3 regions of the Rothia sp. BD8 genome follow, and region 2 is predicted to be linked to each of the others. Evidence: predicted binding sites of a transcription regulator. Region 2 holds the regulator's gene; each other region holds the start of a gene.
The links. The regulator HrcA, encoded in region 2, represses chaperone genes, less so after heat shock. The targets are predictions, from matches to a motif close to TTNGCACTCGNNNNNNNCGAGTGCNAA.
Positions count from the first base shown of each region.

Region 1 (6,888 bases), on a different contig from region 2:
CGTCCACGGCGCGCCCTTCCTGGCCGCCGCCGACGCCCGCCGCAGAGAGGTCTACGCCGCGGCCTACCGCACCGACCCCGCCCGGGGCTGGGCGCGCGAGGCCGGCCCCGCGGTCGGGAAGGCCGAGGGGATCCGGGACCTGCTGGGCCCTGCCCTGACCGGGCAGGACCGGCTGCCGCCCGTCGTCGGGCGCGGCGCCGGACTGTACCCCGAGCAGCTGCCCGCCCTGCCCGGGTGGGAGCAGGCGCACCCGCAGGCCGCGGACCTCGCCCGGGCCGGGGTGCGCCGGGGCCTGAACAGCCTGGATGCGGGCACCAGCCCCCTGTACCTGCGCGAATCCGACGCCGTCGTGCCCGCCGCCCGCAAGAAGGCCACCCGATGAGCCCCGCCCTGCCCTCAGACTGCCGCCACCGCCCGATGAGCGCGGCGGACATCCCCGCGGTCCACGCGCTGGAGACCCGCCTCTTCCCGCACGACGCCTGGCCGGTCGAGATGTTCCGCGCCGAGATCGCCCACCCGACCCGCGCCTACACCGCGGTCCTGGACGAGGCCGAACAGGTCATCGCCTACGCCGGGATGATGGCCGTCGCCGAGATCGCCGACGTGCAGACCGTGGCCGTGGCTCCCGAACACGAGGGCCGCGGCATCGGGCGCTGGCTGCTGCACCGGATGCACGAGCAGGCCCGCACCGCCGGGGCGCAGCGGATGATGCTCGAGGTCCGCCAGGACAACGCCCGGGCGCGCGCCCTGTACGAGGGGCTCGGCTACCGCGCCGTGCACATCCGGCCCCGCTACTACCGGGACGGGGCCGACGCCGTGATCATGCAGAAGGACCTGGCCCCGCAGCCCGGACGGGACGGGGCGGTGCTGACCGGGGCCGGCCCGACCGGTGCCGCCCTCACCGGGACGGCGTCGATCGGGGCCGTCGGCGCCGAGGCGCTGGCCGGGAACCCGCAGACCGAGGAGGAGCAGGAATGAACCGCGAGCCGATCGTGCTGGGCATCGAGTCCTCGTGCGATGAGACCGGGATCGGGATCGTGGCCGGGAACCGACTGCTGACCAACACCGTCTCCTCCTCGATGGCCGAGCACGTGCGCTTCGGCGGGGTGATCCCGGAGATCGCCTCCCGCGCGCACCTGGAGGCCATGATCCCCGCGCTGGACGCGGCCCTGACCGAGGCCGACGTCGAGCTGGGGCAGGTGGACGCGCTCGCAGTGACCGGCGGCCCGGGCCTGGCCGGGGCGCTCATGGTCGGGGTGGCCGCGGCCAAGGCGCTGGCCGCGGCCACCGGCAAGCCGCTGTATGCGATCAACCACCTCGTCGCGCACGTGGGGGTGGGCCTGCTGGAGGGGCAGTCCGGCGCGGTCACCGGCCCGGACGGGAGGCTGCCGGAGGATCTCGGGGCGCTGCTGGTCTCCGGGGGGCACACGGAGATCCTGCGAGTGCACGACATCGCCGGGGACGTCCGCCTGCTCGGGGCGACCCTGGATGACGCGGCCGGGGAGGCCTACGACAAGGTGGCCCGCATCCTCGGGCTGCCCTACCCCGGGGGTCCCGCGATCGATCGGGTCGCCCGCGAGGGGGACCCTCGGGCCTTCCGCTTCCCCCGGGGGCTCAGTGCGCCCAAGTACCTCGGCAGCGCCGAGGCGCCCGGGCCGCACCGCTACGACTTCTCGTTCTCCGGGCTGAAGACCGCCGTGGCGCGGGTGGTGGAGGGCTTCGAGGCGCGCGGGGAGCCGGTGCCGGTGGCCGACGTCGCCGCCTCCTTCCAGGAGGCCGTGGCCGACGTCATCACCGCCAAGGCCATGCTGGCCTGCGCGGAGCAGGGCATCGGCACGCTGCTGCTGGGCGGGGGCGTGGCCGCCAACTCGCGGCTGCGGGCCCTGGCCGAGCAGCGCTGCGGGCAGCACGGGGTGCGCCTGGTGGTGCCCCCGCTGAGCCTGTGCACGGACAACGGCGCGATGGTCGCGGCCCTGGGCTCGCGCCTGGTCGCGGCGGGCACGGCCCCCACGGGGCTGGGCTTCACCCCGGACCCGTCCCTGCCGGTCACCTCGATCTGCCTGCCCTGATTCTCCTTTCGTGAGCCGCCTGCCCTGAGACCCGGCCCGGGCCGCCGCCGGTCAGTACCCGGTGCGGGTCAGGCGGGTCAGGTCCCGCACGACGGCGCGCAGGTCGCCGTCGTGCCGGGCGGCCACCCGCCGCTGCCGCTCGGCCCCGGTGCCGCGCTCCAGGATCCGCTCGATCTCCGCCAGCTCCTCGGCGCAGCCCAGGTCATCGGCCAGCGGGGCCAGTCGATCCAGCATCCGCGGGATCTCCTCGCGCAGCGGCGCCTCCCGGTTGCTCGGATCCAGGATCACCTCGGCATCCAGCCCGTAGCGGGCCGCCCGCCACTTGTTCTCCTCCGCGTTCCAGCGGCGCAGCACTGGGATGGTGCCGCCGGCCTCCACGGTGCGGGAGGCCTCCTCCGCCAGGCACTGGGTCAGGGCCGCCATGGCCCCGATCTCCTGCAGGGTCGAGGCGCCGTCGCAGATGCGCATCTCCACGGTGCCGTAGCGCGGCACCGGGCGCACGTCCCAGCGGTTCTCCGAGTCCTCCTCGATGACGCCGGTGTCCATCAGATCCCGGGTGTACTGCTCGAACTCCTCCCACCGCTGGAACAGGTACGGCATCCCGGAGGTCGGGATCTGCTGGAAGATCATGGCCCGCTGCGAGGCGTAGCCGGTGTCGTGGCCCTGCCAGAACGGGGAGTTCGCGGACAGCGCCAGCAGGTGCCCGTAGTGGTTGACCAGGTGGTTCACGGTGGGCAGGGCCTTGTCCCGGGAATCCACGCCCACGTGCACGTGCACCCCGTAGATCATCATCTGGTAGCCCCAGTACTGCGTGCGCTCCAGGACCTTGCGGTAGCGCTCCTTGTCCGAGATGACCTGCTCCTCCCACCGGGCCAGGGGGTGGGTCCCGGCGGAGAAGATCTCCACGCCCAGGGGGTCGGTGTGGCGGCGGATCTTCTCGACCATCCCGGCCAGCTGCTCGACGGCCTCGCCGACCCGCTCATTCACGCCGGTGACCATCTCGATGGTGTTGGCCAGGAACTCCCGGGTCAGGTGCGGGGTCAGCCCCTCCGGGTGGATGAGGTCCCGGTGAGGTGCGGTGAGCACCTCGAACAGCTCGGGCGCGGCCCCGATCATCGCGCCGCTGGCGCGGTCCACCAGGGCGACCTCCCATTCGATGCCGAGGGTGGACTGGGTGGAGCTGGCGAATTCGAGCATGAGGGCCTCCAGACGTGATCGCTTCATCCTATCCGCGCCGGTCACCGGCCGATGGCGGCATCCCAGCAGGTGAGCGGGCTCAGACGGGTTCGACGACGAAGCAGGCCCGCTGCTCCCCGCCGGGCTCGTCCCAGCGGGTCGCGAGCAGCGTCGCGTGCCTCCCGCCTGACCCCGGCCCCCGGGACGCACCGGCCAGCAGGCGCCTGCGCAGCCGCTCCGGCACGACGTCGACCCCCCGCTTCTTCACGGTCAGGGACGTGACGCCGTGCTCGCGCACCCAGCGGCGCAGGGTCTTCTCGTGCAGGGGCAGGCGCACCGCGATCCGCCAGCACCGGGCCCAGTCCAGCTCTCGGGCGTCATCGGAGGTCACATAGGCGATGCGCTCATCCAGCAGGTGCCCGTCGACGGCCTCGGCCAGGGCTCGCACCTGCCCGGAGCGGATCACGGCGCCGTCGGGTTCGTACAGGTACGCCCCGGGCGGGCCGACGGGGGCCGCGGGCTCCTGCTCGGCGGCCACGGGGGAGTCCAGCACGTGCAGAGCCCGCGGGACCAGCGGGTCCGGTCCCAGCACGGTGGCGCGCCGGCGCACCCCGGGGGTGGCCAGGGCGTTGAACCACAGGACGACCTCCACCACGTCCCCGCCGTGGCTGACCCATTCGGCGGTGGCCTCCGGGGGGATCGCGGCCCGGTCCATGCCCGGGCCCATCTTGACCCCCATCGGCACGCCGGTCGCGGCCAGGCGGCGGATGACGGAGAACGGCGGGGAGAAGGCCTCGGGGTCGAAGATCCGCTGCCGGGTGCGCCCGCGGCCGGATTCCCGGCGGGCCGGATCCAGCCACAGGGCCGTCATCGCGCCGCCGTCCGGGCACCTCAGCTGCCCCGGCTCCAGCTGCTCGACGTCGCCGACCAGCACCCGGGCGTCGGGGAAGGACCGGAGGTTCGCGGCCGCGCAGGCAGCCGTGTGCGGGTCGATCTCCACGGCCAGCACGCAGAGCCCGGCCCGGGCGAAGGCCAGGGTGTCCGCGCCCAGCCCGCAGCCCAGGTCCGCCACCGAGCCCAGTCCGGCCGCGCGCAACCGGGCGGCGTGGTGCTCGGCCACGGCCCGGCGGGTGGCCTGCTCCAGCCCCGGCCGGGTCAGCAGCAGGTGCTCGGCCTCGGGTCCGAACTTGGCCGCGGCCTCGCCGCGCAGCTTGGCCTGGGTCAGCACGGCGGCGGCCCGGTCCGCGTCCAGTCCGGCCGCGCGCAGCCGGGTGGAGGCGGCCAGGGCGTCCTGCTCGCGGTAGTCCAGGCCGGCCAGCAGCGTCAGCTCCTGCTCGTCGAAGGGTGCTGGCGGGGCGGGGGAGAGGTCGGGGAGGCTCACGCGCTCCACCCTAACCGGGCCCCGGACGGCGGCGTCGGTTCCGCCCTCGGCGGAGGCTGGCACTCGCCTTGACCCTCTGCTAACGCCCGGAATAGAGTCGGCTTTAGCACTCTGGCACTCAGGGTGCTAACTGGGCCTGGCGCTCAATCGGCACCGCGACGACGGTTGGCTCGCCTCACCCACAGGCTCATGCCGCGTACCGACAACCCAAGGAAGAAGGTCCACCATGTCCGTCTCCATCAAGCCCCTGGAAGACCGCATCGTCGTCCAGCCCGTCGAGGCCGAGCAGACCACCGCCTCCGGGCTGGTCATCCCGGACACCGCCAAGGAGAAGCCCCAGGAGGGCAAGGTCGTGGCCGTGGGCCCCGGCCGCGTGGACGACAAGGGCAACCGCGTGCCCGTGGACGTCGCCGAGGGCGATGTCGTCATCTACTCCAAGTACGGCGGGACCGAGGTCAAGTACTCCGGCCAGGAGTACCTCGTGCTCTCCGCGCGGGACGTGCTGGCCGTCGTCGAGAAGTAGTCTCGCGCGCACCGCGCACGAGACCCGCATCCACCCTTCACGACAAGGAGTCATGACGTTCCATGGCAAAGCAGCTGCGATTCGATGACGCCGCCCGCAAGGCCCTCATGGCCGGTGTGGACAAGCTCGCCGACACCGTCAAGGTGACCCTCGGCCCCCGCGGGCGCAACGTGGTGCTGGACAAGCAGTGGGGAGCGCCGATCATCACCAACGACGGCGTGACCATCGCCCGCGAGGTCGAGCTGGACGACCCCTACGAGAACCTCGGTGCCCAGCTGGCCAAGGAGGTCGCCACCAAGACCAACGACGTCGCCGGCGACGGCACCACCACCGCGACGGTGCTCGCCCAGGCGCTGGTCACCGAGGGGCTGCGCAACGTGGCCGCCGGTGCCGCGCCCAACGAGATCCGCCGCGGCATCGAGGCGGCCGTGCAGGCCGTCTCCGAGCGCCTGCGGGCCAACGCCCGCGAGGTCGAGGGTCAGGAGGTCGCGCACGTCGCGGCCATCTCCGCCCAGTCCGAGCAGATCGGCCAGCTGCTGGCCGAGGCCTTCGAGAAGGTCGGCAAGGACGGTGTGATCACTATCGAGGACGGCTCCTCCACGGAGATCGAGCTGTCCGTGACCGAGGGCATGCAGTTCGACAAGGGCTACCTGTCCCCGTCCTTCGTGACCGACGCCGAGCGGCAAGAGGCCGTGCTGGAGGACTCCCTGGTGCTGATCCACCAGGGCAAGATCTCCTCCGTGCAGGACCTCATGCCGGTCCTGGAGAAGGTCGTGCAGGCCAAGAAGCCGCTGACCATCATCGCCGAGGACGTCGAGGGCGAGGCTCTGTCCACCCTGGTGGTGAACAAGCTGCGCGGCAACCTCGACGTCGTCGCCCTGAAGGCCCCCGGCTTCGGGGACCGCCGCAAGGCGATCATGCAGGACCTGGCGATCCTCACCGGCGGCGAGGTCATCACCTCCGAGCTGGGCATCACCCTGGACTCGGTCACCCTGGACCAGCTGGGCACCGCCCGGCGGGTCACCGTGACCAAGGACGAGACCACCGTCGTGGACGGCGGCGGCTCCGAGCAGGCCCTGGCCGAGCGCGTGGCCCAGCTGCGCGCCGAGGTCGAGCGCGTGGACTCCGAGTGGGACCGCGAGAAGCTCAAGGAGCGCCTGGCGAAGCTGGCCGGCGGCGTGTCCGTCATCAAGGTCGGCGCCGCGACGGAGGTCGAGGCCAAGGAGCGCAAGCACCGCATCGAGGACGCTGTCTCCTCCACCCGCGCCGCGCTGGAGGAGGGCATCGTCGCCGGCGGCGGCTCCGCCCTGGTCCACGCCGCGAAGGCCCTGGATGAGGACCTCGGCCTGAGCACCGAGGACGCCCGCACCGCGGTGGACATCGTGCGCCGCTCCCTGAACCAGCCGCTGCGCTGGATCGCGGAGAACGCCGGGGCCGACGGATTCGTCGTCGCCGCCCGGGTCGCGGAGCAGGAGGTCGGCCACGGCTACAACGCCGCGACCGGGCAGTACGAGGATCTGGTGGCGGCCGGGGTCATCGACCCCGTCAAGGTCACCCGCTCCGCCCTGGAGAACGCCGCCTCCATCGCCTCCCTGGTGCTGACCACCGAGACCCTGGTGGTGGATCAGCCCGAGGAGGAGGACGAGGACTAGCCTCTTCCCTCCGGGTCCCGTGATGCACGGGCCCGTCTCCGCGCGATCCCCGTCGCCCGATGCCCCGTCCAACCGGGGCCTCCGGCG
Region 1 covers NZ_JANJES010000001.1:159,213-166,100, forward strand. The annotation lists gene tsaB (tRNA (adenosine(37)-N6)-threonylcarbamoyltransferase complex dimerization subunit type 1 TsaB) at 1-382, shown strand, start outside; gene rimI (ribosomal protein S18-alanine N-acetyltransferase) at 379-978, shown strand; gene tsaD (tRNA (adenosine(37)-N6)-threonylcarbamoyltransferase complex transferase subunit TsaD) at 975-2,069, shown strand; gene NQ707_RS00740 (glutamate--cysteine ligase) at 2,121-3,266, opposite strand; gene NQ707_RS00745 (SAM-dependent methyltransferase) at 3,346-4,626, opposite strand; gene groES (co-chaperone GroES) at 4,853-5,149, shown strand; gene groL (chaperonin GroEL) at 5,212-6,801, shown strand.
Region 1: groES (co-chaperone GroES) is a predicted target of HrcA. The motif match lies at 4,730-4,756, and genes of this name have one in related genera.

Region 2 (6,888 bases):
CAGGCGGTGCGCATGCCCTGGGAGGTGGACGGCACCGCCTACGCCCTGAACATGATCGACACCCCCGGGCACGTGGACTTCACCTACGAGGTCTCCCGCTCCCTGGCCGCCTGCGAGGGCGCCCTGCTGCTGGTGGACGCCGCCCAGGGGATCGAAGCCCAGACCCTGGCGAACCTGTACCTGGCCATGGAGAACGACCTCACCATCATCCCGGTGCTGAACAAGATCGACCTGCCGGCCGCCCAGCCGGAGAAGTACGCCGAGGAGCTGGCCAACCTCATCGGAGTGGAGCCGGAGGACGTGCTGAAGGTCTCCGGCAAGACCGGCGAGGGCGTGCCGGAGCTGCTGGACCGGATCGTGCGCGACCTGCCCGCCCCCCAGGGTCGGCCCGACGCCGCGCCGCGGGCCATGATCTTCGACTCCGTCTACGACTCCTACCGGGGCGTGGTCACCTACGTGCGCGTCGTGGACGGGCGGCTCACCCCGCGCCAGAAGATCCAGATGATGTCCACCGGCGCCGAGCACGAGCTGCTGGAGATCGGGGTGATCTCCCCGGAGCCCAAGCCCACCGAGGGCCTCGGCGTCGGGGAGGTCGGGTACCTGATCACCGGCGTGAAGGACGTGCGCCAGTCCCGCGTCGGGGACACCGTCACGGACGCGAAGAAGCCGGCCGAGCAGAACCTCGGCGGCTACGAGGACCCCAAGCCCATGGTCTTCTCCGGGCTGTTCCCCATCGACGGCTCGGACTACCCCGTCCTGCGCGACGCCCTGGACAAGCTCAAGCTCAACGACGCCGCCCTGGTCTACGAACCGGAGACCTCCGCGGCCCTGGGCTTCGGCTTCCGCTGCGGCTTCCTGGGGCTGCTGCACCTGGAGATCGTGCGCGAGCGCCTGGAGCGGGAGTTCGACCTGGACCTGATCTCCACCGCGCCGAACGTCATCTACGACGTCGTCGCCGAGGACGGCACCTCGATGCGGGTGACCAATCCCTCCGAGTTCCCCGAGGGCAAGATCGCGGTGATCGAGGAGCCGATGGTGGCCTGCACGATCATCGTGCCCAGCGAGTTCATCGGCGCGGTTATGGAGCTGTGCCAGTCCCGGCGCGGGCAGATGGGCGGGATGGACTACCTCTCCCAGGACCGCGTGGAGCTGCGCTACCGGATGCCGCTGGCGGAGATCGTCTTCGACTTCTTCGACCAGCTGAAGTCCCGCACCCGCGGCTACGCCTCCCTGGACTGGAAGCTGGACGGGACCCAGGAGGCCGACCTGGTCAAGGTGGACATCCTGCTGCAGGGGGAGCGGGTGGACGCCTTCTCCGCGGTGACCCACCGGGACAACGCCTACTCCTACGGCACGGCGATGGCCGCGAAGCTGCGGGAGCTGATCCCGCGCCAGCAGTTCGAGGTGCCCATCCAGGCGGCCATCGGTTCGCGGATCATCGCCCGGGAGAACATCCGGGCCATCCGCAAGGACGTGCTGTCCAAGTGCTACGGCGGGGACATCTCCCGCAAGCGCAAGCTGCTGGAGAAGCAGAAGGAGGGCAAGAAGCGGATGAAGATGGTCGGGCGCGTGGAGGTCCCCCAGGAGGCGTTCATCGCCGCCCTGTCCTCCGGGGAGCAGACCAAGGACAAGCCGAAGAAGTGAGCCCGGCCCAGCCCACGGGGGATCCGGCCCCGTCCGACGGCCTGCTGCCGGCCTCTGTGCTCGACGGCGCCGAGCGGCGCAGCCTGAGCCTCTACGTGCACGTGCCGTACTGCTCGGTGCGCTGCGGGTACTGCGACTTCAACACCTACGCCGCCGAGGACTTCGGCGACGGCGTGAACCGGCTCAGCTACGCCGAGGACGCGATCCGCGAGCTGGACCTGGCCGCCGGCGTCCTCACCCGCTCCGGCCTGCCGGCCCGCCCGCTGAGCACGGTGTTCTTCGGCGGGGGCACCCCGACCCGTCTGCCGGCCGAGGACCTGGCGCGGATCCTGCGCGCCGGGATCGAGCGCTTCGGCATCGTCGACGGCGCGGAGGTCACCACCGAGGCCAACCCGGATTCGGTGACCCGCGAGGACCTCGCCCTGCTGAAGGAGGCGGGGTTCACGCGCGTCTCCTTCGGGATGCAGTCCGCGGTGCCGCGGGTGCTGGCCGTGCTGGATCGCACCCACACCCCGGCCAACGTCCCCAAGGTGGTCTCCTGGGCCAGGGAGGTGGGCCTGCAGACCTCGGTGGACCTGATCAGCGGGGCGCCGGGGGAGACCCTGGCGGAATGGGAGACCTCGGTGCGCGCGGCCATCGACTGCGCCCCGGACCACATCTCGGCCTACTCGCTGATCGTGGAGCCGGGCACCAAGCTCGCCGCGCAGATCCGCCGCGGGGAGCTGTCCCCGGTGGACGACGACGCCCAGGCGGACATGTACCTGCTGGCCGACCGCCTGTTCGGGGAGGCCGGGTACTCCTGGTACGAGGTGTCCAACTGGTCCCGCTCCGAGGACACCCGCTCCCGGCACAATCTCGCGTACTGGCGCAACCGGGACTGGTGGGGGATCGGCCCCGGCGCGCACTCGCACATCAACGGCGTGCGCTGGTGGAATCTGAAGCACCCCGTGCCTTACGCCCATCGCGTGCGTCAGGGCCTGTCCCCGGCGGCGGCTCGGGAGCACCTGGATGCGGACACCCGCTACGTCGAGGACGTGATGCTCGCCGCGCGCATCCGGGAGGGCGTCGCGATCGAGGATCTGCGGGGGCCTGGCCGGGAGGCGGTGGGCTGGCTCGAGGGCCAGGGGCTGATCGAGCCGCAGGCCCGGGCCGAGGGCAGGGTCGTGCTCACGCTGCGTGGGCGGCTGCTGGGGGACGCCGTCGTGCGCACCCTGCTGGGGGACTGAGCCGCAGGGACGTCCTCCAGACGGGGCTCGGGGCGAGCCGACCCCGGGGTTCGACGTCGGGGTCCCGGATCCGAGCCCGGTCGGGATCAGCCGCGGCGGGCGGAGATCCGATCCAGCAGCCGGGTGTTGAAGCGGTACTGGTAGGGGTTGCCCCGGTTCACGTGCACCCCGGCCACCAGGGAGGACAGCGCGAGGAAGACCCAGACCACGGCCGCGATGAGGCCGAACAGCCACCCGATGGCGGGCACGGGGGACAGGGCCACGCAGACCACGATCAGCACGCTCGGCAGGAGGGTGAAGTTCAGGGCCTCCCGGGACTCCTGGGCCGTGAAGCGACCCCGGGCGCGCAGGGTCAGGTAGATCAGGCCGGAGGGGATGCACCCCACCACCCCGCCGAAGTGGGCGAGGGTGGCCATCGTGCGGTCATCCTTGACGCTCAGCGGCTGCGGCATCGCATTGGTCCCCTCGAAGGGAGGAGTCTGCTCGGTGGTGGAAGTGGTCCCCAAAACTTCTCGCTTCATCCTGTCTCGTCAGCGGCCGCGCGGGTCGTGCGGGCATCGCCTCCAGCTTACCGGGCCCGAACCGGCGACGGCGGAGGCCGGGATCACCCATGGCGAAGATCACATGAGGCGGTGGGGGTCAGGGGTGATCGGTGAGGAAGTCGATGATGTGCTCCACGGGACCGAGGATCCCGGGATTCAGGTCCGTGTAGCTGTTCACCCCGGCCAGGATCCGGCGCCAGGCCCGGCCGCGCTCGGCCGCGCTGGCATGGGGCCACCCGATCCGCCGAAGCACGCCGGTCTTCCAGTCCTCCCCCCGCGGGACCTGCGGCCAGGCGGAAAGCCCCACGGCGCGCGGGCGCACCGACTCCCAGACGTCCACGTAGGGGTGGCCCACGAACAGCACGTGCTCGCGGGCCCCGGGCAGGCCCAGAGCCTGCTCGGCCAGACGGGACTCCTTGGAGCCGGGCACCAGGTGATCGGCCAGCACCCCCAGGCGTCGGCCCGGACCCGGCTGGAAGTCGCGGATGATCTGCTCGACGTGATCCAGTCCGTGCATCGGCTCCACCACGATCCCCTCGACCCGCAGGTCATCGCCCCAGACCTTCTCCACCAGCTCGGCGTCGTGCACCCCCTCGACCAGCATCCGCGAGGCCCGCGCCGTGCGGGCCGGGGCCTGGGGGAGGGCGACCGAGCCCGACCGGGTCCGGCCGGGGCCACTGGGGGCGGGACGCGAGGCCGGGGGGACCAGGCGCACGGGGCGGCCCTCGTACAGGAAGCCGTAGCCCAGGGGGAAGGCCCGCACCGCGCCGTGGCGGTCCTCCAGGCTGACCACCCGCTGCCCGCCGATGGTCTCCAGGCGCACCGCGGCCCCGACCCAGCCGGTCTCCAGCTCCTCCAGGACCATCCCGGCGCGCACCGGCAGGTCCTCGGTGCGCGGGCCGCGGCGGGCGGCGGAGAGCTCCTCGAGGGACTGCGGCCCCCAGTCCTGTGTGTGCATCCTCGTCGCTCCTCCCTCGGCGGCCCGGTCGGCGATCTGCGACCGGCGGATCATCCCGACGTCGGCGGCCGGCGCGCTCCGGACCCGGCCCGCGCTTTCCTCGATGACGGCACGGGCGTAGGATTAGCACTCGGACCACCCGAGTGCCAGATCGGCCCGCGCCGTGCGCCCCCGACTCTAGCGCCGCCGCCGGTCCCCGGCACACCGCGGATCCCTCCCGATCCGCCCCCCCCGTGCCGCAAAGCCCCGCCGTCCCCGGCAGAACCCAGGAGCCAGACCGTGAACCATCTGCGCCGCCTCGAGGTGCTCAGCGCCATCGTGGAGGACTACGTGCATTCGCGGGAGCCGGTGGGATCCAAGGCCCTCGTCGAGCGGCACCGGCTCGGCGTCTCCAGCGCGACGGTGCGCAACGACATGGCCGCCCTGGAGGATGAGGGCCTGATCGCCGCCCCGCACGCCAGCGCCGGGCGCATCCCCACGGACAAGGGCTACCGCGCCTTCGTGGACCGCATCGACGCCGTGCGGCCGCTGACCCCGGCCCAGCGCCGGGTCATCGTCGAGTTCCTCGGCTCCTCCCACGATCTCGACGAGGTCATGGCCCGCACGGTGCGCCTGCTCTCGCAGCTGACCCACCAGGTCGCCGTCGTGCGCTATCCCCGGCGCACCGGGGAGCGGGTCCGGCACCTGGACCTGGTGCCCCTGGAGCCGGACACGGCCCTGCTGATCCTCATCACCAGCCGCGGGCGCGTGCTGCAGCAGCCGGTGCCCCTGCCCGTCGACGCCGGGCACGCGGGGGAGGACCTCGCCCTGCTGCGCACCCGCCTGCTGGAGGAGCTGGTCGAGGCCCCGCTGGATGCGGCTGCGGCCCGCGCCGACACCGTGCTCGCCACCCTGCCGCCCGGGGCGCGCGAGGCCGGGGCGCGGGTGATGGCGGGCCTGGCGGGCCTGGCCGACGGCGGCGCGCAGGACCGGCTGCTGATGGCCGGGACCAGCTACCTCGCCCAGTCCACCCGGGACTTCCGCAGCAGCATCGCCCCGATCCTGGATGCGCTGGAGGAGCAGGTCGTTATGCTGCGCCTGCTCTCGGAGCTCGGGGAGGAGCACCCCGGAGCCACCGGCGTCTCGGTGCGCATCGGCGCCGAGAACGCCGCGACCCCCCTGGCCGACGCCTCGGTCGTGGCCAGCGGGTACGGTCCGGCCGGCAGCGCCCAGCTGGGCGTGGTCGGACCGACCCGCATGGACTACCCCGAGACCATGGCCGCTGTGCGGGCCGTGGCCCGCTACCTCTCGCGCCTGCTGCGCGAGGACCAGCCCTGACCCGCACCCGACCCTGACCATCGACCCCGCCACGCGGTGAGCACACCGCGAGAAGAAGGAACGAGCACACCGTGAGCAGCCACTACGAAACCCTCGGCGTCTCCCGCGACGCCAGCCCCGAGGAGATCAAGAAGGCCTACCGGAAGAAGGCCCGCACCCTGCATCCCGACGTCAACCCCTCCCCGGAGGCCGCCGAGGAGTTCAAGCGCGTCTCCCACGCCCACGACGTCCTCTCCGACCCGGAGAAGCGCCGGATCTACGACGCGACCGGCAACGAGAACGGCACCGCCGGCGGCTTCGGCGGTGGCGGCGGATTCCCCGGCGGGGGCTTCGGCTTCTCCGACATCTTCGAGACCTTCTTCAACGGCGCCCAGTCCTCCCGCGGCCCGGCCAGCCGGGCCCGGCAGGGCCAGGACGCCCTGATCACCGTGCGCATCGACCTGCGCGAGGCCGTGTTCGGCGCCGAGAAGGAGGTCATGGTCGACACCGCCGTGACCTGCCCGGAGTGCTCCGGGAAGGGCACCCAGGACGGCACGGAGCCGGAGACCTGCGAGGTCTGCCACGGGCGCGGGCAGGTCCAGCGCCAGGTCCAGTCCATCCTCGGCAACGTGGTGACCACCGCCGAGTGCCCGCACTGCCACGGCTTCGGCACCGTCATCAAGCACCCCTGCCAGGAGTGCTACGGCGAGGGCCGGGTGCGCCAGCGCCGGCCGCTGACCGTGAAGATCCCGGCCGGGGTGTCCACCGGCACCCGCATCCGGCTGTCCGGGCAGGGCGAGGCCGGCACGGGCGGGGGACCCAACGGCGATCTCTACGTGGAGATCCGGGTCAGCCCGGACGAGGTCTTCACCCGGGAGGGAGACGACCTGCACGCCAGCATCACCGTCCCGATGACCGCGGCCGCCCTGGGCACCTCGGTCACCCTGGAGACCTTCGACGGACCGCGCGAGGTCACCGTGGAGCCGGGCACCCAGAACGGGCAGACCGTGACCCTGCGCGGCCTGGGCGCGACCCGCCTGCGCGGCAGCGGCCGCGGCGACGTGATCGCGCACCTGCAGGTCACGACCCCGACCCGCCTGAACGACGAGCAGCGCGAGCTGCTGCGGAAGCTGGCCCAGCTGCGCGGGGAGGACGACGGCGCCGGGCAGACCGTGCAGCGCGGCTCCGGGCAGGGCTTCTTCTCCCGGCTGCGCGACCGCTT
Region 2 covers NZ_JANJES010000011.1:40,409-47,296, forward strand. The annotation lists gene lepA (translation elongation factor 4) at 1-1,644, shown strand, start outside; gene hemW (radical SAM family heme chaperone HemW) at 1,641-2,870, shown strand; gene NQ707_RS08905 (DUF4870 domain-containing protein) at 2,957-3,376, opposite strand; gene NQ707_RS08910 (DUF3097 family protein) at 3,510-4,370, opposite strand; gene hrcA (heat-inducible transcriptional repressor HrcA) at 4,650-5,687, shown strand; gene dnaJ (molecular chaperone DnaJ) at 5,759-6,888, shown strand, end outside.

Region 3 (6,888 bases), on a different contig from region 2:
CTGATGAAGGACTACGGCATCGAGCAGTACGACTTCTGCGGGACCCCGCCGAAGGACCAGCTGAAGAACAAGGAGCACCACTACTACGGTCTGGGCCTGTTCAAGACCAGCTTCACCAAGTCCGTCATCGACTACGTGGGCGTGTGGGACCAGGTGCTGCGCCCGGTCCAGTACCGGCTGTGGGTGCGCATCGTGGAGAAGGTCATGCGCCAGATCTGGTGGCGGCGCACCCAGCAGCCCTTCTACTGATCCCCGCTTCCGGGGGACCCCGGGAGACGTGAGTGCGGGGTGGAGCCGAGCGTGCGCGGAGAAGGAGAGAGGATGCGCGAGGTGCAGGACGACGGGACGCCGCCGAAGGGCGCGTACCCCTCCTCCGGGCTGCCGGAGGAGGAGACCGCGGCTCCCGTGGACCCCTTCGGCCCGGATGCCGACGCTCAGGACCTCGCCGATCCCTTCTCCGCCGCGGACACCGACCCCGCTCCCGCGGCTCCCGCGACGCAGACGGCGCCGTCGTCCGTGCCGGGGGCGCAGTCCGGCACGGACCCGGCCCAGGGCTTCCCGCACATCCACCGCTCCCAGGTCCGCGATCAGTCGCTGGCCGACATCTGGGGGCTGGCCCCGGAGTCCGGTGAGCAGGGGACGGTCTCCGGGCCGGACGCGGCCTCGGATGCTCTCGGAGAGGGGCACGCGGGCACCGGACCGATCGGCCCTGGACCGGGGGCGGACACCGCCGGCTCCGCGGGCGGGCCCGGTGTCGGCGGCATGCTCAGCGCCGCCCGGGACGTGCCGCGGGACCTCTACAGCGACTCCCAGCCTCTGGGCCCGGACCAGACCTCGACGCCGCTGGGCGCCACCGGGACCCAGTCCGCGGGGGTCCCCCAGCCCACCGGCTCCCCGGCCGCCGGCGTCCGGAGTCCGGGAACGCCGGATGCGGGCACCCCGCCGATGGGCGCGGTCGCCCAGGCCAGCTACCCCTCTGCCACCGCGCTGCCCGTCAAGCGCCCCGCCCCCCGCTCCCTGGCCAGCGGGCTGCGGCGCATGATCCGGTCCGAGAGCCTCCCGACGGCGCCCATGCGCATCGTGCAGCGCCTGGCCAACACCCCCTTCGCCAATCCGCGGCGCAATCGGGAGCACTCCGAGGCCCGCCGGACCCTGAACTTCGCGCTGCGCCTGGCCGAGGCCATGTTCCACTTCGGCGCCGGCTCCCTCGAGGTGGAGACCGCGATCGCCGCGACCTGCGCCACCTACGGCGTCGAGGACGTGGACGTGGACATCACCAACCAGTCCGTGACCATCAACTACGTGGCCGGTTCGGGGCGCCTGAGCAGCGTCGCCCAGGACGACGCTGAGGGCACGTTCAGCCACACCGTGGTGCGGGTGGTGCGCTCGTGGTCGGACAACTACTCCGGGCTGACCGACACGCACCGGCTGGTCAAGACCATCACCGAAGGCGGGCTCTCCCGCGCGGAGGCGGAGCGGCGCCTGGACAGGATCATGTCCGAGCCCAAGCCCTTCCCCCGCTGGATGACGACGGCCGCGAACATCCTCGCGGCGTTCTTCCTGACCATCGGCATCGGCGGCACGTGGCGGGGGGCCACCTTGGCCTCGGCGACGTTCGGCGTGATCTTCATCGTCTCGGGCTGGATCTCCCGCCGCGGCATCCCCGGGTTCTTCATCTCCGTGGTGGATGCGGCGATGATCACGGCGGCCGCGCTGACAGCCTCCGGTCTGGGGCTGGACGTCTCCCCGGCGCACGTCGTCGCCTCCGGGCTGATCATGCTGCTGCCCACCCTGAGTCTGGTCTCCATGGTCCAGGACGCGATCAACGGGTTCCCGGTGACGGCCGCGGGCCGACTGGTGTCCACGGGGCTGACCTTCCTGGGCCTGATCGCGGGCCTGGCGCTGGCGATCTCGACCACGTCCCTGTTCTTCGGATCGCAGAAGATCGACGTGCAGCAGGCCGTGTTCACCGGCGCCCAGCCGGCCGTGCACGTGTCCTTCATGCTGGCCGCCACGGCGATGATCGCGGTGTCCCTGCAGGTGAGGGTCCGGCACATCGTCCCGGGCGTGCTCAGCGGTGCGGCGGGTCTGGCGGCCTACTACGCCGTGTCCTCCCTGGGGATGGGCCCGCGCATGATCTCGATGATCGGTGCGGTGGGGGTGGGCTGCGTCTCCGCGTGGATCGCGGATCGGTGGACGATCCCGCAGGTGGTCATCGCGGTGCCCGGGGTGACGTTCCTGCTGCCGGGTCTGTCCATCTTCCGCGGCATGTACATGTTCACGGTGGATGTGGACCCGGTGCAGGGTCTCGTGCCGATCATCAACGCCGGGGCGACCATCCTCTCGCTGGCTGCGGCCGTCGTGCTGGGCAACTACCTCATGCGCCCGTTCATGCGCCGGGAGAGACCCGCGACGACCTGAGCCCGCCCCTCCCCGCGGCTGATGGCAGTGACGGGGAGAGCCCGCGACGACGGGGGGCGGGTCAGCCCGGCAGGCGCCAGTCCACCGGCTGCGCGCCCTGCTTCTGCAGGGCCTCGTTGGCTCGGCTGAAGGGCCGGGACCCGAAGAAGCCGCGGGAGGCGGACAGCGGGGAGGGGTGCACGGATTCGATCTTCGGCACCTGCGGCCCCAGCTGCGCCCCGGCGCTGCGGGCATCCCGACCCCACAGGATCGCCACCAGCGGGGTGTCGCGAGAACCCAGGGCCCGGATCGCGCAGTCTGTGATCTCCTCCCAGCCTCGGTTCCGGTGCGAGCCGGCGTCCCCGGCGCGCACGGACAGGCACCGGTTCATCAGCATGACGCCCTGGCGGGACCAGGCCGACAGGTCCCCGTGCCGCGGTGCGGGCAGCCCCAGGTCCTCGCCGAGCTCCCGGTAGATGTTCACCAGGGAGCGGGGCAGGGGACGCACCTCGGGACGCACCGAGAAGGACAGGCCCATCGCGTGCCCGGGCGTCGGGTACGGGTCCTGCCCGATGATCAGCACCCGCACCGCCGCCATCGGCTCCCGGAAGGCGCGGAACACGTCCTGGGACGGCGGCAGCGTGCGGTGCCCCTGGGCGTGCTCCGTGCGCAGGAAGTCACCCATGGCGCGGATGCGCTCCTCCACCGGGGCCAGGGCCCGCGCCCAGTCCTCGGCCATGATCTCGGTCAGCGGTTGGGGGGGCATGGTCCTCCTGCGGATGGAGACGTCGGACAGCGGCGGCGCGGACGGCCGCCGCGCACCCCACCAGGCTACCGGGCGGCGCGACTAGACTGGCTCACCGTGCAGCCCCTGACCGAGACCGAACGCGCCGTGCTGGCCTTGGAGAAGCGCACCTGGCGCCGTCCCGGCTCTAAGGAGCGGGCCATCCGCCGCGAGCTGGGCATGGGCGCGGTCGAGTACCACCTGCGGCTCAACGCCCTGCTGGACGACCCCCGGGCCATCGCCGCCGAACCGGCCCTGACCCGGCGATTGAGGGAGCAGCGGGATCCGGGCGGTACCCTGGCTCCATGAGCCGCATCGCCTCCCCGCGCGGTGCCCAGCCCCGACCCGATCAGCGTGAGGACAGCATGGCCGAGACCGAGGAGTACGCCCCCGACGATTTCGACGAGGTGCCGGCCGACTCCGCGCACCGAGGGGTGTATCGCGCCGCCGCGCCCGCCAAGGCGGTCTCCCGGCGCACCACCGGCGCGGTGATCCTCGCCGGAGCCCTGGCCCTGGTGCTCGGGGCCCTGATGTTCATCTACCAGCCGCGCTCCGCGGCGCCCGAGGCCCAGAGCGAATCAACCCAGAGCGAACCGGTGGCCTCGGCCAGCGCCTCCTCCGTCGCCCAGGCCTCCGCGACCGAGCAGGAGAGCGCGGCGGCGCAGGCCAGCGCCGACCCCTCCGCGGATCCGGAGATCACGGTCGGGGTGTACAACAGCGGGCAGGACGCCGGGGCCGCCGGTGTCGCGGCCCAGACCCTGACCGCGCAGGGCTGGACCGTCAGCGAGGTCGGCAACTGGAGCGGACCCGCCGTGCAGGAGGGCACCGTCTACTACCGCAGCGGGGCCGAGGCGCAGGCCCGTCGGGTCGCCCTGGACCTGGGCCTCTCCACGGTGCGCGCCTCCGAGGAGTGGAGCGCACAGGTCACCGTCGTGCTGACCCACGGCTGAGTCGGCCCGCGGGCCTCTGCGGGACCGCCTGTCGGGGGGGGGTGTCGCCGCGGCGTCCGCCCAGGGCGGAGTCCGGCGGCGAGACGTTTGCACTCTCCGGGGGCGAGTGCCAAGATTGGGGTTAGCACTCATCCCGTCCGACTGCTAAGTCGCGGCGCTCGCCGACCGAGGCGAGGCGACGTCGTGATCGGCGCCGGAGGGGATGCGGACACCTCCCTCACCGCGGTGAGCGCTCGGGGCGGGACACGGCGCGGAAGCGCCGGACCCGATCACGGGCGCGGCCGTCGCGGGCGCCGCGGTGGAGGAACTCCCCGAACCATCGTCCAGGAGGGACGCACGCCGACATGGCCAAACTGATTGCTTTCGATGAAGAGGCTCGCCGCGGGCTCGAGAAGGGCCTGAACACCCTGGCGGACGCCGTCAAGGTCACCCTGGGGCCGCGCGGGCGCAACGTCGTGCTCGAGAAGAAGTGGGGCGCTCCCACGATCACCAACGACGGCGTGTCCATCGCCAAGGAGATCGAGCTCGAGGACGCCTACGAGAAGATCGGCGCCGAGCTGGTCAAGGAGGTCGCCAAGAAGACCGACGACATCGCCGGTGACGGCACCACCACCGCGACCGTCCTCGCCCAGGCTCTGGTGCGCGAGGGACTGCGCAACGTGGCCGCCGGTGCCGATCCGCTGTCCCTGAAGCGCGGCATCGAGAAGGCCGTGGAGGCCGTGACCGCCGAGCTGCTGGGCTCCGCCAAGGAGATCGAGACCGAGGAGCAGATCGCCGCGACCGCCTCCATCTCCGCCGGTGACCCGGAGATCGGCAAGCTCATCGCCCAGGCGATGGAGAAGGTCGGCAAGGAAGGCGTCATCACCGTCGAGGAGTCCAACACCTTCGGCCTCGAGCTGGAGCTGACCGAGGGCATGCGCTTCGACAAGGGCTTCCTCTCCGGCTACTTCGTCACCGACGCGGACCGCCAGGAGGCCGTGCTCGAGGATCCCTACATCCTCATCGTCAACTCCAAGATCTCCAACGTGAAGGACCTCGTCCCCGTGCTGGAGAAGGTCATGCAGTCCGGCAAGCCGCTGCTGATCATCGCCGAGGACGTCGAGGGCGAGGCCCTGGCCCTGCTGGTGCTGAACAAGATGCGCGGGTCCATCAAGTCCGTGGCTGTGAAGGCCCCCGGCTTCGGCGACCGCCGCAAGGCCCAGCTGGCCGACATCGCGATCCTCACCGGCGGCCAGGTCATCACCGAGGAGGTCGGGCTCTCCCTGGAGACCGCGACCCTCAACGAGCTCGGCCAGGCCCGCAAGGTCGTCGTGACCAAGGACGAGACCACCATCGTGGACGGTGCCGGCGCCCAGGAGCAGATCGAGGGCCGGGTCTCCCAGATCCGCGCCGAGATCGCCAACACCGACTCCGACTACGACCGCGAGAAGCTGCAGGAGCGCCTGGCGAAGCTGGCCGGCGGCGTGGCCGTGCTCAAGGCCGGTGCCGCCACCGAGGTCGAGCTGAAGGAGCGCAAGCACCGCATCGAGGACGCCGTGCGCAACGCCAAGGCCGCGGTGGAGGAGGGCATCGTCGCCGGCGGCGGCGTCGCCCTGATCCAGGCCGGGGTCAAGGCCTTCGAGACCCTGAAGGTTACCGGGGACGAGGAGACCGGCGCGAACATCGTCAAGGTCGCTGTGGACGCCCCGCTGAAGCAGATCGCCGCCAACGCCGGGCTGGAGCCGGGCGTGGTCGCGGACAAGGTCCGCCACCTGGAGCCCGGCCACGGGCTCAACGCCGCCACCGGCGAGTACGAGGACCTGATGGCCGCGGGCATCAACGACCCGGTCAAGGTCACCCGCTCCGCCCTGCAGAACGCCGCGTCCATCGCGGGCCTGTTCCTGACCACCGAGGCCGTCGTCGCGGACAAGCCGGAGAAGAACTCCGGTGCCGACGCCGCCGCCGGCATGGACGGGATGGGCGGCATGGGCGGCATGATGTAGCCACCCGCGCACCGCGCGTCGCTTCCGGGCCCCGCTCGTCCCCTCCCCACGCGGGAGGGGTCGGGCGGGGCCCGGTCGCGTCCGCGTTCCTGACGTGGACAGTAGACTCGACCACGCCATGCACTGCGACTACTACGACGCCGGACTCTGCCGCTCCTGCACCCGCATGAACGAGCCGTATCCGGCGCAGCTGGCCGACAAGCAGGAGCGGCTGCGGCAGCTGCTGGCCCCGCACCGGCCCGAGGCGTGGCTGGAGCCGGTGCCCAGCCCGGAATCCGGGTTCCGCAACAAGGCCAAGATGGTCGTCAGCGGCACCGTCGAGCGCCCGCTGCTGGGCATCCTGGACCGGGAGGGATACGGCATCGATCTCACCGGCTGCGGCCTGTACCCGCCGCAGCTGCTGGCCGCGATGCCCGCCCTGCGCCGGATCATCGGCGAGTTCGGGCTGACCCCCTACGACGTCCCGGCCCGCCGCGGGGAGCTGAAGCACCTGCTGCTGACCATCTCCCCGGACGGTGAGCTGCTGCTGCGCTTCGTCCTGCGCTCCAAGAAGCACCTCGTGCCCCTCAAGCGGGGCCTGCCCCGCATCCTGGAGCTGCTGCCCGCCGCTCGCGTGGTCTCCGTGAACATCCAGCGGGAGCACCAGGCCATCCTGGAGGGCCCCGAGGAGATCACCCTGACCGAGCAGGCCACCCTGCCGATGCGCCTGAACGGCATCCCCCTGGCCCTGCGGCCCCAGGGCTTCTTCCAGACCAACTCGCACATCGCCGCG
Region 3 covers NZ_JANJES010000013.1:32,397-39,284, reverse strand. The annotation lists gene NQ707_RS09415 (peptidoglycan bridge formation glycyltransferase FemA/FemB family protein) at 1-249, shown strand, start outside; gene NQ707_RS09410 (threonine/serine exporter ThrE family protein) at 322-2,421, shown strand; gene NQ707_RS09405 (uracil-DNA glycosylase) at 2,483-3,166, opposite strand; gene NQ707_RS09400 (DUF3263 domain-containing protein) at 3,263-3,493, shown strand; gene NQ707_RS09395 (LytR C-terminal domain-containing protein) at 3,550-4,134, shown strand; gene groL (chaperonin GroEL) at 4,479-6,116, shown strand; gene rlmC (23S rRNA (uracil(747)-C(5))-methyltransferase RlmC) at 6,235-6,888, shown strand, end outside.
Region 3: groL (chaperonin GroEL) is a predicted target of HrcA. The motif match lies at 4,256-4,282, and genes of this name have one in related genera.